3 regions of the Phyllobacterium sp. 0TCS1.6A genome follow, and region 2 is predicted to be linked to each of the others. Evidence: riboswitches for the same ligand, from Rfam matches in the RefSeq annotation. Region 2 holds a riboswitch; each other region holds the start of a gene.
The links. Region 2 has a riboswitch for thiamine pyrophosphate ahead of thiC (phosphomethylpyrimidine synthase ThiC). Riboswitches for the same ligand answer to the same signal wherever they lie in the genome.
Positions count from the first base shown of each region.

Region 1 (3,271 bases), on a different contig from region 2:
GCCGTATATGTCGGGAACCTGGTGCATGCCGAGATAGGCCATGCCGGCCGCGAGCAATCCATTGCGGCCATAGATGCTGGTGATGCCGAGCACCGCCACCAGCGCCGGCAAGGCGAGCGGCAGGGCGAACAGGCGCAGGATCATGCTGCGTCCCGGGAAATCCGGCCGGGCATGCAGCGCGCGGGCCAGCGGCAGCGCGAGGATGACGGACAACAGGGTGGAGAGCGAAGCCTGGAGCAGGGTGAAGCGCGCAATCCGCCAGATATAGGAGTCGAAGCCGGTGAAGCCGCCGACGCCGCCCAGGACTTCGAAGGCGAGACCCATGAGGGCCCCGCCGGCGAGAAGCGAAAGCAAGACCAGAGCGAGGATGCCCGACAATGGTCTCGCCCGGAATGGCATTATTTGCTCATCGCCAGAAGCCACTCGTCGATCCAGTTCTTGCGGTTTTCAAACACCTGCTGCGGGGCAAGCGCAAGCGTCTTGGCGGGTTTCACAAGCTGGTCGAATGCCGGGTTGAGCGGGGCGCTCGTCGCCGCCGCCGGATACATCCAGTTGGTTTCGGGAATTGCATCCTGGAACGCCGTTCCGATCATGAATTTCAGGAATTGCGCCGAAAGCGGGTTCTTGGCGCCATTGACGGTGCGAGCCGCCACCTCGACCTGCAAATAGTGACCTTCGTCGAAGGACGCGGCCTTGTAGCGGTCGCTCTTGTCGGCGATCAGATGATAGGCGGGCGAGGTCGTATAGGACAGCACCATCGGCGCTTCGCCCTTGGTGAACAGGCCATAGGCTTCCGACCAGCCGGGCGTGACCGTGAGTACGCGGCCCTTCAGCTTCTCCCATGCCTTGCCCGCATCGTCGCCATAGACGGATTTCACCCATAGCAGGAGCCCGAGGCCCGGCGTCGAGGTGCGCGGGTCCTGGATTACGATCTTTTCGCCCGGATCGCCCTCGATCAGCGCCTTGAGGCTGGCAGGCGGGTCCTTCATCTTCTCGCTGTCATAGACCACGGCGAAATAGCCGTAATCATACGGAACGAAGACGTCGTCCTCGAAGCCGCCCGGTATCTTGACCGCGCTGACATCGGTTTCGTGCGGAGCGAAAAGCCCGGTCCTTGCCGCTTCGAAGGTGAGGTTGGTGTCGAGGCCGAGAACGATATCGGCCTTGGTCGAGGCGCCTTCGAGCTTGAGCCGGTTGAGGAGGGCGACGCCATCGGCAACGGCCACGAAATCCACCGTGCAGGCGCATTCCTTCTCGAAGGCTTCCTTCACCTTGGGGCCGGGGCCCCATTCGGCGGTAAAGCTCTCATAGGTGTAAACCGTAAGCTTGCCCGCCGCATGGGCGCCGGCATTCGCACCCAGCGTCGCCGCAAGCGCAAGCATGAGTGCATGGATCGTCTGAACTGGCCGCATCAGCGCCTCCTATTCTACGTTTCAAGAGGATAGGCGGGCTGTTCATCGCCGCATCTAATCCCTCCGCCGGTACAAGCCGGATCAGGTTCCGCGGGTTGGCGCGAATGACTCATGCCTCTCAGCCCATCTTGCGGATGGGCACCCCGTTAGAGCATTGCAAAGACTAGAGAAAACCTGTTCCGGGCGCAAGCGCGCTTTCAGGCGGTGTCGACCTCCTGGAGAAAGGCGCGGATCATCGCGGCGAGATGGTCCGGCTGCTCGATACAGGGCATGTGGCCCGCGCCCTTTATGAGCTCGTAGCGGGCATCCGGGACGAGCCGCGCCAGGCCGAGAACCGTCTCGGGCGGGGTCGAGCCGTCCTGGTCGCCCGCCACGCAAAGCGTCGGCACGGCGATGCGCGCCGACGATAGCGTCAGGTCCGCATCGCGAATGGCGGCACAGGTGCCGACATAGCCGGCGACGGGCTGGCGCGCCACCATGTTGCGATAGCCGGCATGTTCGGCATTGCCGGGCTGGCGGAATTCGGGCGTGAACCATTTCTGCATGACATCGTCGAGGATGCTGGCGATGCCATGGGCTTCGACCGCGGCGATGCGGCCATTCCAGCTGTCTGCCGTGCCGATCTTGTGGGCCGTGCAGCAAAGAACGAGCGCATGCACGAGATCCGGCCGCCGCGCATAGACGCCCTGCGCGACCACGCCGCCGGCCGAAAGCCCGCAAATCACCGCATTCCTGACGGCAAGCAGGTCGAGCAGGCCGATCAGATCATCGACATGATCATCCATGGAATAGGGCGAGGTGCCGATATCCGAGAGGCCCTGTCCGCGCAGATCATAGGTTATGATGGGGAAATCGCCGGCGAGGCGGATGACGACATCGCGCCAGATGCGAAAATCGGTGCCGAGCGCATTGGCAAAGACGAGAACCGGCGCGCCGGCCGGTCCGCCGATGAGCTGGTAATGAATGTTGATACCGTTGATATCGGCAAATTGCACGTTGATCTCCCGGATTGAGGCGGCTGGTTGCGGCCATGATACTTGAATTCGCCGCCCGGTGAACCGCAGTTCTTCCGGCATCCTGTTCCTTCGCCTTTGGGGCTGTTCCTTGGCTGGCCCTTGCGCAAAACGCGTGGTAATGGGCCTGCATGAGCAAATTCGTCGTGCTTCTCGGTGGTTCCCTGGTCGTTACGCCCCGTCTCCTCAGGCTGGTGGAGGGTGCGCGGGTGCTGGCAGCCGATGGTGGCGCGGCCCATGCCGAACCGCTCGGACTGGTGCCGGAACTCTGGCTTGGTGATTTCGATTCCACCTCGCCCGAACTCGAACGCCAATATGCCGAGGTGCCGCGCCAGACATTCCCGGCCAGGAAGGACATGACCGATGGCGAACTGGCCGTCGAGGAAGCGTTCCGGCGAGGGGCGACGCATGTCATCCTTTGCGGCGCCTTTGGCGGCGAGCGGACCGATCACATGCTGCTGCATCTGACCATGGCGGTGCGATTCGCCGCCGAGGGAAGGCTGCTGACGCTGTGCAGCGGCACGGAGGAGGCGCATCCGGTCGTTGCGGGCGATTATGATTTCGACTTCGAGGATGGAACGCCGTTCAGCATTGTTGCATTCTCGGAACTACACGGTCTTTTTATCAGCGGCGCGTCCTGGCCGTTGGAAAATATGGAACTTTCCTTCGGTTCATCGCTTACAGTGTCGAATGCCGTATGTGGACGCCTCCACGTATCGCTCCATTCAGGCAAGGCAATCCTGATCGCTGCGCCGCCGATTGCGTCCCGCTTGTAAAGAAAAGCGGAAAATGCAATCTTCGCCGCACAGCGTTGGGGACGCAAGCTGGGTTAGTTTGGTATTAGAA
Region 1 covers NZ_JAPMAB010000002.1:267,687-270,957, reverse strand. The annotation lists gene thiP (thiamine/thiamine pyrophosphate ABC transporter permease) at 1-399, opposite strand, end outside; gene thiB (thiamine ABC transporter substrate binding subunit) at 399-1,382, opposite strand; TPP riboswitch at 1,454-1,568, opposite strand; gene pcaD (3-oxoadipate enol-lactonase) at 1,610-2,407, opposite strand; gene OSJ75_RS05490 (thiamine diphosphokinase) at 2,557-3,201, shown strand.
Region 1: another riboswitch for thiamine pyrophosphate. It lies ahead of thiB (thiamine ABC transporter substrate binding subunit); the one in region 2 lies ahead of thiC (phosphomethylpyrimidine synthase ThiC).

Region 2 (3,271 bases):
AGGCACGGACAAGTCCAAGCTGCTGCAGGCGATTATCTGGCTCGACGACATGAAGGACTTTGGCGAAATGAACGCCGTCTGGGATGCCTGGGTCGATCCGGCGAACGCGCCCGCTCGCGCTACCGGCGAAGCCAAGCTCGCCACGCCCGAATACAAGGTCGAGATCATCATCACCGCCGCGCTTTAGGCGACCGACATGCCTCATGCTGTGCCAGTTCACCTGGCTCAGCACGAGGGTGGTGGATTGAATACGGAAGATCCGCACCACGCCCGCGAAATCGCGTCTGGTCATTGAAAATGGGGGGAGACGGGCGGTCTTCAGCGCGTCAGTAGGTATCAGGGTCGAGGTCCGAAGACCGCCCGCGACGTCTTTGCCTGCTGTTGTTGCGTTTGTCAGACGCAACAACCCGGAAACAAGAGCGCCACCTCCGTTTCCTTCTGCAGTTTGCTGGCCAATCGGGGTTGTCACTTCCGACTATTCAGCAACGCCATCCTCTCCCAGCAATCGAAACAGCACCGGAAGCTGCTCCCCCACTGGAAAGGACCGAATCAGAATAACCCGGTTCCAAAGTGGTGGGATAAGTTTTTTGCGTGCCGGAAGGAAGAATGAGCGAAATCAGCAGCTTACAGGGCAAAATTTTTTTTGAGGCCGAAAATCTATCCCACCACGTGGGCCAGTTGTGCCCCCGTTCACGGCCCACCTCCCTCATGCTGAGCCCTCATGGTTGTTCAGTGCCGCACACCCATCGCCCGGTGCCAATCCATGCAATTAATTGCGTGTAATGCGAACAATTGAGCTGCGGCACTGGATTTTCAGGCGCGAACTGAATAGAGTTCGCGCTTCTCAAGCTGCTCCAAGGCGATATACCGCGCCACGCAGACAAAATGGTGAGGATTAGGATTGCAAGTTCTCGTTCGCGACAACAATGTTGAACAGGCCCTGAGGGTCCTGAAAAAGAAGATGCAACGCGAAGGGCTGTTTCGCGAAATGAAGGCTCGACAGGCTTTTGAAAAGCCCTCCGAGCGCCGGGTGCGTGAAAAGGCCGAGGCTGTCAGCCGTGCCCGCAAGGCGGCGCGCAAGCAGGCTCAGCGGGAAGGGCTTCTGCCCGGCCCGAAGAAAAAGGAACGCGGCGCCCCTGCCGGCAACGATCATCGTTGAACGTCGCGCCTGATTGAATAAAAAGCCCGCGCGGTCATCCGTCGCGGGCTTATTCACATGGTTTCCCGAAAGTGCCTTCTTGCAAGCCTAGGCTCGTCGTCCCTATGCAAGGGCTGTCGTGAATCATGGAGAGACCAATGGCGCTCAAGTTGAATATCATCATTGCAAGTACACGTCCCGGCCGGGGTGGTCCGCCGGTGGCGGAATGGTTTCATGAATTCGTCAGGCAGGATGGCACGTTCGAGCCTGTTCTTGTCGATCTCGCGGATATCAACCTTCCGCTGCTCGACGAACCCAGCCATCCGCGGATGAAGAAATACGAGCACGAACATACGAAGAGGTGGAGCGCGGTGGTCGATGCGGCCGACGCCTATGTCTTCGTCATGCCGGAATATGATTACAATGCGCCGCCGTCGCTGATCAACGCCTTGATCTATCTCTGGAACGAATGGAACTACAAGCCCGCGAGCTTTGTCAGCTATGGCGGGATTTCCGGCGGCATGCGCGCGGTGGAATCGGTAAAGGGGCTCATGTCTGCCCTGCGGCTCGTGCCGCTCTCGGAGTCGGTGCCGGTGCCGCTCTACCAGAACTTCATCAATGACGAGGGCGTGTTCCAGCCCAATGAGGCGATCACCAACGGCGCCAAGACGATGCTTGCCGAGCTGGCCAAATGGGCCGGCGCGTTGAAGCCGCTGCGCGACGCCTGACACTTGACAGAGCGGCGCTAAGCCGCTCTTCTAACGCTATTCACCAGGGGGGTCCCGACAAGGGGCTGAGATACTGCTGGCTTTTGCAGCGCAGTGACCCGTTGAACCTGATCCAGTTCATACTGGCGTAGGGACGGTGCAAAGCTGCGACCAGCTCTGGCAAAAAGTCTGATTCCAGGCTCGCGCAGTTCTTCATCCTTCCGGCACAGAACTGGGTTTCCTTGACGCAAACAATGGAACCTGACGATGACCGACACACTGAAAGTATCCACGGGGCCGCTGCCGGCCTCAGAGAAAATCTACAAACCGGGCAAGCTTCACCCTTCGATTCGCGTCCCCTTGCGGCAGATTGCCGTTCATCCGACCGCGGGCGAGCCCGATCTTCCCGTCTATGATTCCTCCGGACCGTTCACGGACTCAAATGTGGCGATCGACATCGCCAAGGGTATCGCCCGGGCGAGAGAACAATGGTCGATCGCCCATGCGGATACCGAGCAATATGAGGGCAGGCATGTCCAACCGGCCGATAACGGCTTCGCATCCGGCGAGCGGCTGACGCCTGCGTTCCCGGTAATCAACAGGCCGCGCAAGGCGAAGAATGGCAAGGCGGTTACGCAACTCGCCTATGCCAAGGCCGGCATCATCACGCCCGAGATGGAATATGTGGCGATCCGCGAAAATCTCGGACGCGACGCCGCGCGCAGCATCCTGCGCGACGGAGAATCCTTCGGCGCCGCCATTCCCGACCACGTCACGCCGGAATTCGTCCGCGACGAGATCGCGCGGGGCAGGGCCATCATCCCCGCCAACATCAATCACCCGGAACTTGAGCCGATGATCATCGGGCGCAATTTCCTCGTCAAGATCAACGCCAATATCGGAAATTCGGCCGTGACCTCTTCCATGGAAGAGGAAGTCGAAAAGATGGTCTGGGCCATCCGCTGGGGCGCCGATACGGTCATGGACCTCTCCACCGGACGCAACATCCACAATATCCGGGATTGGATCATCCGCAATTCGCCCGTTCCGATCGGGACCGTTCCGCTCTACCAGGCGCTGGAGAAGGTCGGCGGCATTGCCGAGGACCTCAATTGGGAAATCTATCGCGATACGCTGATCGAGCAGGCGGAGCAGGGCGTCGACTATTTCACGATCCATGCCGGCGTCCGGCTGCATTACATCCCGCTGACGGTGAACCGGGTGACGGGCATCGTCTCGCGCGGCGGCTCGATCATGGCCAAATGGTGCCTGCACCATCACCGGGAAAGCTTCCTCTATGAACATTTCGAGGAGATCTGCGATATCTGCCGCGCCTATGACGTCAGCTTCTCGCTGGGCGACGGGTTGAGACCCGGCTCCATCGCCGACGCCAATGACGCGGCGCAATTCGCCGAGCTCGAGACGC
Region 2 covers NZ_JAPMAB010000001.1:302,684-305,954, forward strand. The annotation lists gene OSJ75_RS01430 (RidA family protein) at 1-187, shown strand, start outside; gene rpsU (30S ribosomal protein S21) at 902-1,159, shown strand; gene OSJ75_RS01440 (NADPH-dependent FMN reductase) at 1,297-1,866, shown strand; TPP riboswitch at 1,902-2,018, shown strand; gene thiC (phosphomethylpyrimidine synthase ThiC) at 2,113-3,271, shown strand, end outside.

Region 3 (3,271 bases), on a different contig from region 2:
TCCGGAACGTGTCTTCGACCTGCATCCGCACGAGGTGTCGGGCGGCATGGGGCAAAGGGCGATGATCGCCATGATGCTGATCACGGGCCCGGAACTGCTGATCGCCGACGAGCCGACTTCGGCGCTGGACGTAACCGTGCAGCTCGATGTCCTGCGCATCCTCGACGATCTGGTGCGCGACCGCGGCATGGGGCTGATCTTCATTTCACACGATCTGCGTCTCGTCTCGTCGTTCTGCGACCGCGTCATCGTCATGTATGCCGGCCGCATCGTCGAGGAGATCGCCGCGATGGAACTCGGCAATGCGAAGCACCCCTATACGCAGGGACTGTTGAACTGCATGCCGCAGATCGGCGCCGACAGGCATCCGCTTCCCGTCCTCGAAAGAAAGCCGGAGTGGGCCTCATGACCAAGCCGCTGATCATCGAATACCTGCAGGTGACCTATGACGGGTTCCAGGCCCTGCGCGGGGTCAGCCTCGACGTCAATGCCGGCGAATCCTTCGGGCTGGTCGGGGAATCGGGCTCGGGGAAATCGACGCTCCTGCGCGCGGTGGCAGGTCTTGCTCCCGTGACCGGCGGGACGATCACCGTCAATGGCAATCCCCTGGGCAGCACCAGGACCAAGGCGTTCTACCGCGACGTCCAGATGGTGTTCCAGGACCCCTATGGCTCCCTGCATCCGCGCCAGACCGTGGACCGGCTGCTGCTCGAACCGCTGGCGATCCATGGTTTCGACGATGCGGAGCGGCGCATCCTGCGGGCGCTCGACGAGGTCGGCCTCGGCTCGAGCTTCCGCTTCCGCTATTCGCACCAGCTTTCGGGCGGCCAGCGCCAGCGCGTGGCGATCGCCCGCGCGCTGATCCTCGAACCTTCGATCCTGCTGCTCGACGAGCCGACTTCGGCTCTCGACGCCTCGGTGCAGGCGGAAGTCCTCAACCTGCTGGAGCAGATCAGGCGCGACCGGGATCTCACCTTCGTCATGGTCAGCCATGATCTGGCCGTCGTCACCCATATGTGCGACCGGCTGATGGTGATGCAGAACGGCGCGGAGGTCGAGCGGCTGACGGCGGGGGCGCTGGCGCAGCAGGCCGTCACCCAGGACTATACCCGCAATCTCCTCGTCGCGAGCAAGGGCTTCGTGCGGCCCTGATATACCGGGCCTGACATCGGGCCACGGCAGATGGGCCGATCGAGGCGGCAGCGCATTGACTTCGCCCGCGCGCCGCCCCATCATGACTTCATTCCGAGGGGGGCATCCTACGATGCTGAGATGGCGGTGAGCCGGACCCTTGAACCTGATCCGGGTCATGCCGGCGTAGGAACGGGAATGGACATTCATCACGCTGTCTCAGCCTCGCCTTCGCACTTGTCCGGATCTCCAATCGATGGAGTGCCGAAGTGCCAGATGTAGATTACCGCCTCAATGCCATTGTCGATTTCGACGCCATAGGACCTGCGAGGGACCTCGGCGCGCTGGCGCTGGCTGCCGCCAGGGGCGGCGCGACGATCATCCAGTATCGCGACAAGAATTCGCCGACGCGCCAGATGGTGGAGCGAGCCCGCACCATCCACGCGGCGCTGCGGGGAACCGGCGTTCCGCTCGTCGTCAATGATCGCATCGACGTCGCCCTCGCTTCGGGCGTCGAAGGTGTCCATGTCGGCCGCGAGGACATGCTGGTGGCCGATGCGCGCCGTCTGCTCGGGCGGGACAGGATCATCGGCCTCACGGTCAAGAACGAGGACGATGCGCGGGCGGCGCTGGACGGCGATATCGACTATGCCTGCATAGGCGGTCTCTTCGAGACGCCGACCAAGCACAATCTCAGCCCCATCGGCTTTGACGGTTTCCGCCGCCTGGCCGCGCTGATCCGCCAGGGCAAGCCAGAGTTGCCGATCGGCGCCATTGCCGGGATCGGCCTTGCGCGCACGCCGCAGGCCATCGAAGCGGGCGCCGATGGCGTTGCCGTCATCTCCGCCATCTTCCGCCAGCCCGATGCCGAGGCGGCAGCACGGCAATTGCGCGAGGCGGTCGATGCGGCGCTGACGGTTCGCGCATGACCGCCATCGCCCTGACCATCGCCGGCTCCGACAGTGGCGGCGGCGCCGGCATCCAGGCCGACCTGAAAACATTCTCGGCCCTCGGCGTCTATGGCGCCAGCGTGCTGACTGCCGTCACCGCGCAGAATACGCTCGGCGTCCACGCGGTCGAAAACCTGTCGCCCTCGATCATCCGCGCCCAGATCGATGCGGTGCTCGCCGACATCGCCGTACGGTCGATAAAGGTCGGCATGGTGTCCTCCGTCGCGACCATCGAGACCATAGCGTCGGCGCTGTCCGGCTGGGACAGGATGGTGGTGTTCGATCCGGTCATGGTCGCCACCTCCGGCGACCGCCTGCTGGAGGATGGCGCGATCGAGGCGCTTCGGGCGCTGCTTCTGCCGCGCTCGCTGCTGTTGACGCCAAACCTCGCCGAAGCCGCCTTGCTGACCGGCGAAGCCATTGCGCAGGATGAGCGCGCGATGATCCGCCAGGCTGAGCTCATGCTGGCGCAGGGGCCGGAAGCCGTACTGATGAAGGGCGGCCATGGCACGGGCGAGGACAGCACCGATGTGCTTGTGCGCCCGTCTGGCGTCCAGCGCTTCAGCGCCAGGCGGATCGATACCAGCAATGATCATGGAACGGGCTGCACGCTGTCGGCGGCCATTGCCGCGGAACTCGCCAAGGGCCAGCCGCTCGAGCAGGCGGTCGGCGCCGCAAAGGACTATCTGACGTCAGCCATGGCGGCTGCGACGAATATCAAAGTGGGGCAGGGCCGGGGGCCGGTGCACCATTTCCATCATTGGTGGAAGTAGCGGCGCTGGCCGGTTACGGGCGGGTCGTCGGCAGGGAAACCGCGGCGGGCGATGCCGCTGCCGGCTCGGCGCCATAGGCCATCTGCGCCGGCGTCGCCTGGGCCTGTGTCGCCTGGGCCAGTGTCGCCTGGGCCGGTACAGTCTGCGCGGGTGCGCTCTCTGCCGTCATGACCGCCGGCTTTGCCGTTGCAGCGCTCGACGGCTTCAGTCCGGTCTCTTCGAGCAGGCCCTTGCGCTTGGCCTGGTAATAATAGCCGCGGGAATAGAGCCGAACCGCCTGGTCCGGATTGCCATCGGCAACCATATAGGCTCCGGCGAGATATTTGACGCCGTATTTGAGATTGGTTTCCGCGTCGAGCAGATCCTTGGCGCTGCCCTTGTGGCCCATGCCGCGCGCGGTTGCGGGCAGCATCTGCA
Region 3 covers NZ_JAPMAB010000008.1:29,349-32,619, forward strand. The annotation lists gene OSJ75_RS16675 (ABC transporter ATP-binding protein) at 1-409, shown strand, start outside; gene OSJ75_RS16680 (ABC transporter ATP-binding protein) at 406-1,152, shown strand; TPP riboswitch at 1,239-1,341, shown strand; gene thiE (thiamine phosphate synthase) at 1,401-2,060, shown strand; gene thiD (bifunctional hydroxymethylpyrimidine kinase/phosphomethylpyrimidine kinase) at 2,057-2,854, shown strand; gene OSJ75_RS16695 (lytic transglycosylase domain-containing protein) at 2,868-3,271, opposite strand, start outside.
Region 3: another riboswitch for thiamine pyrophosphate. It lies ahead of thiE (thiamine phosphate synthase); the one in region 2 lies ahead of thiC (phosphomethylpyrimidine synthase ThiC).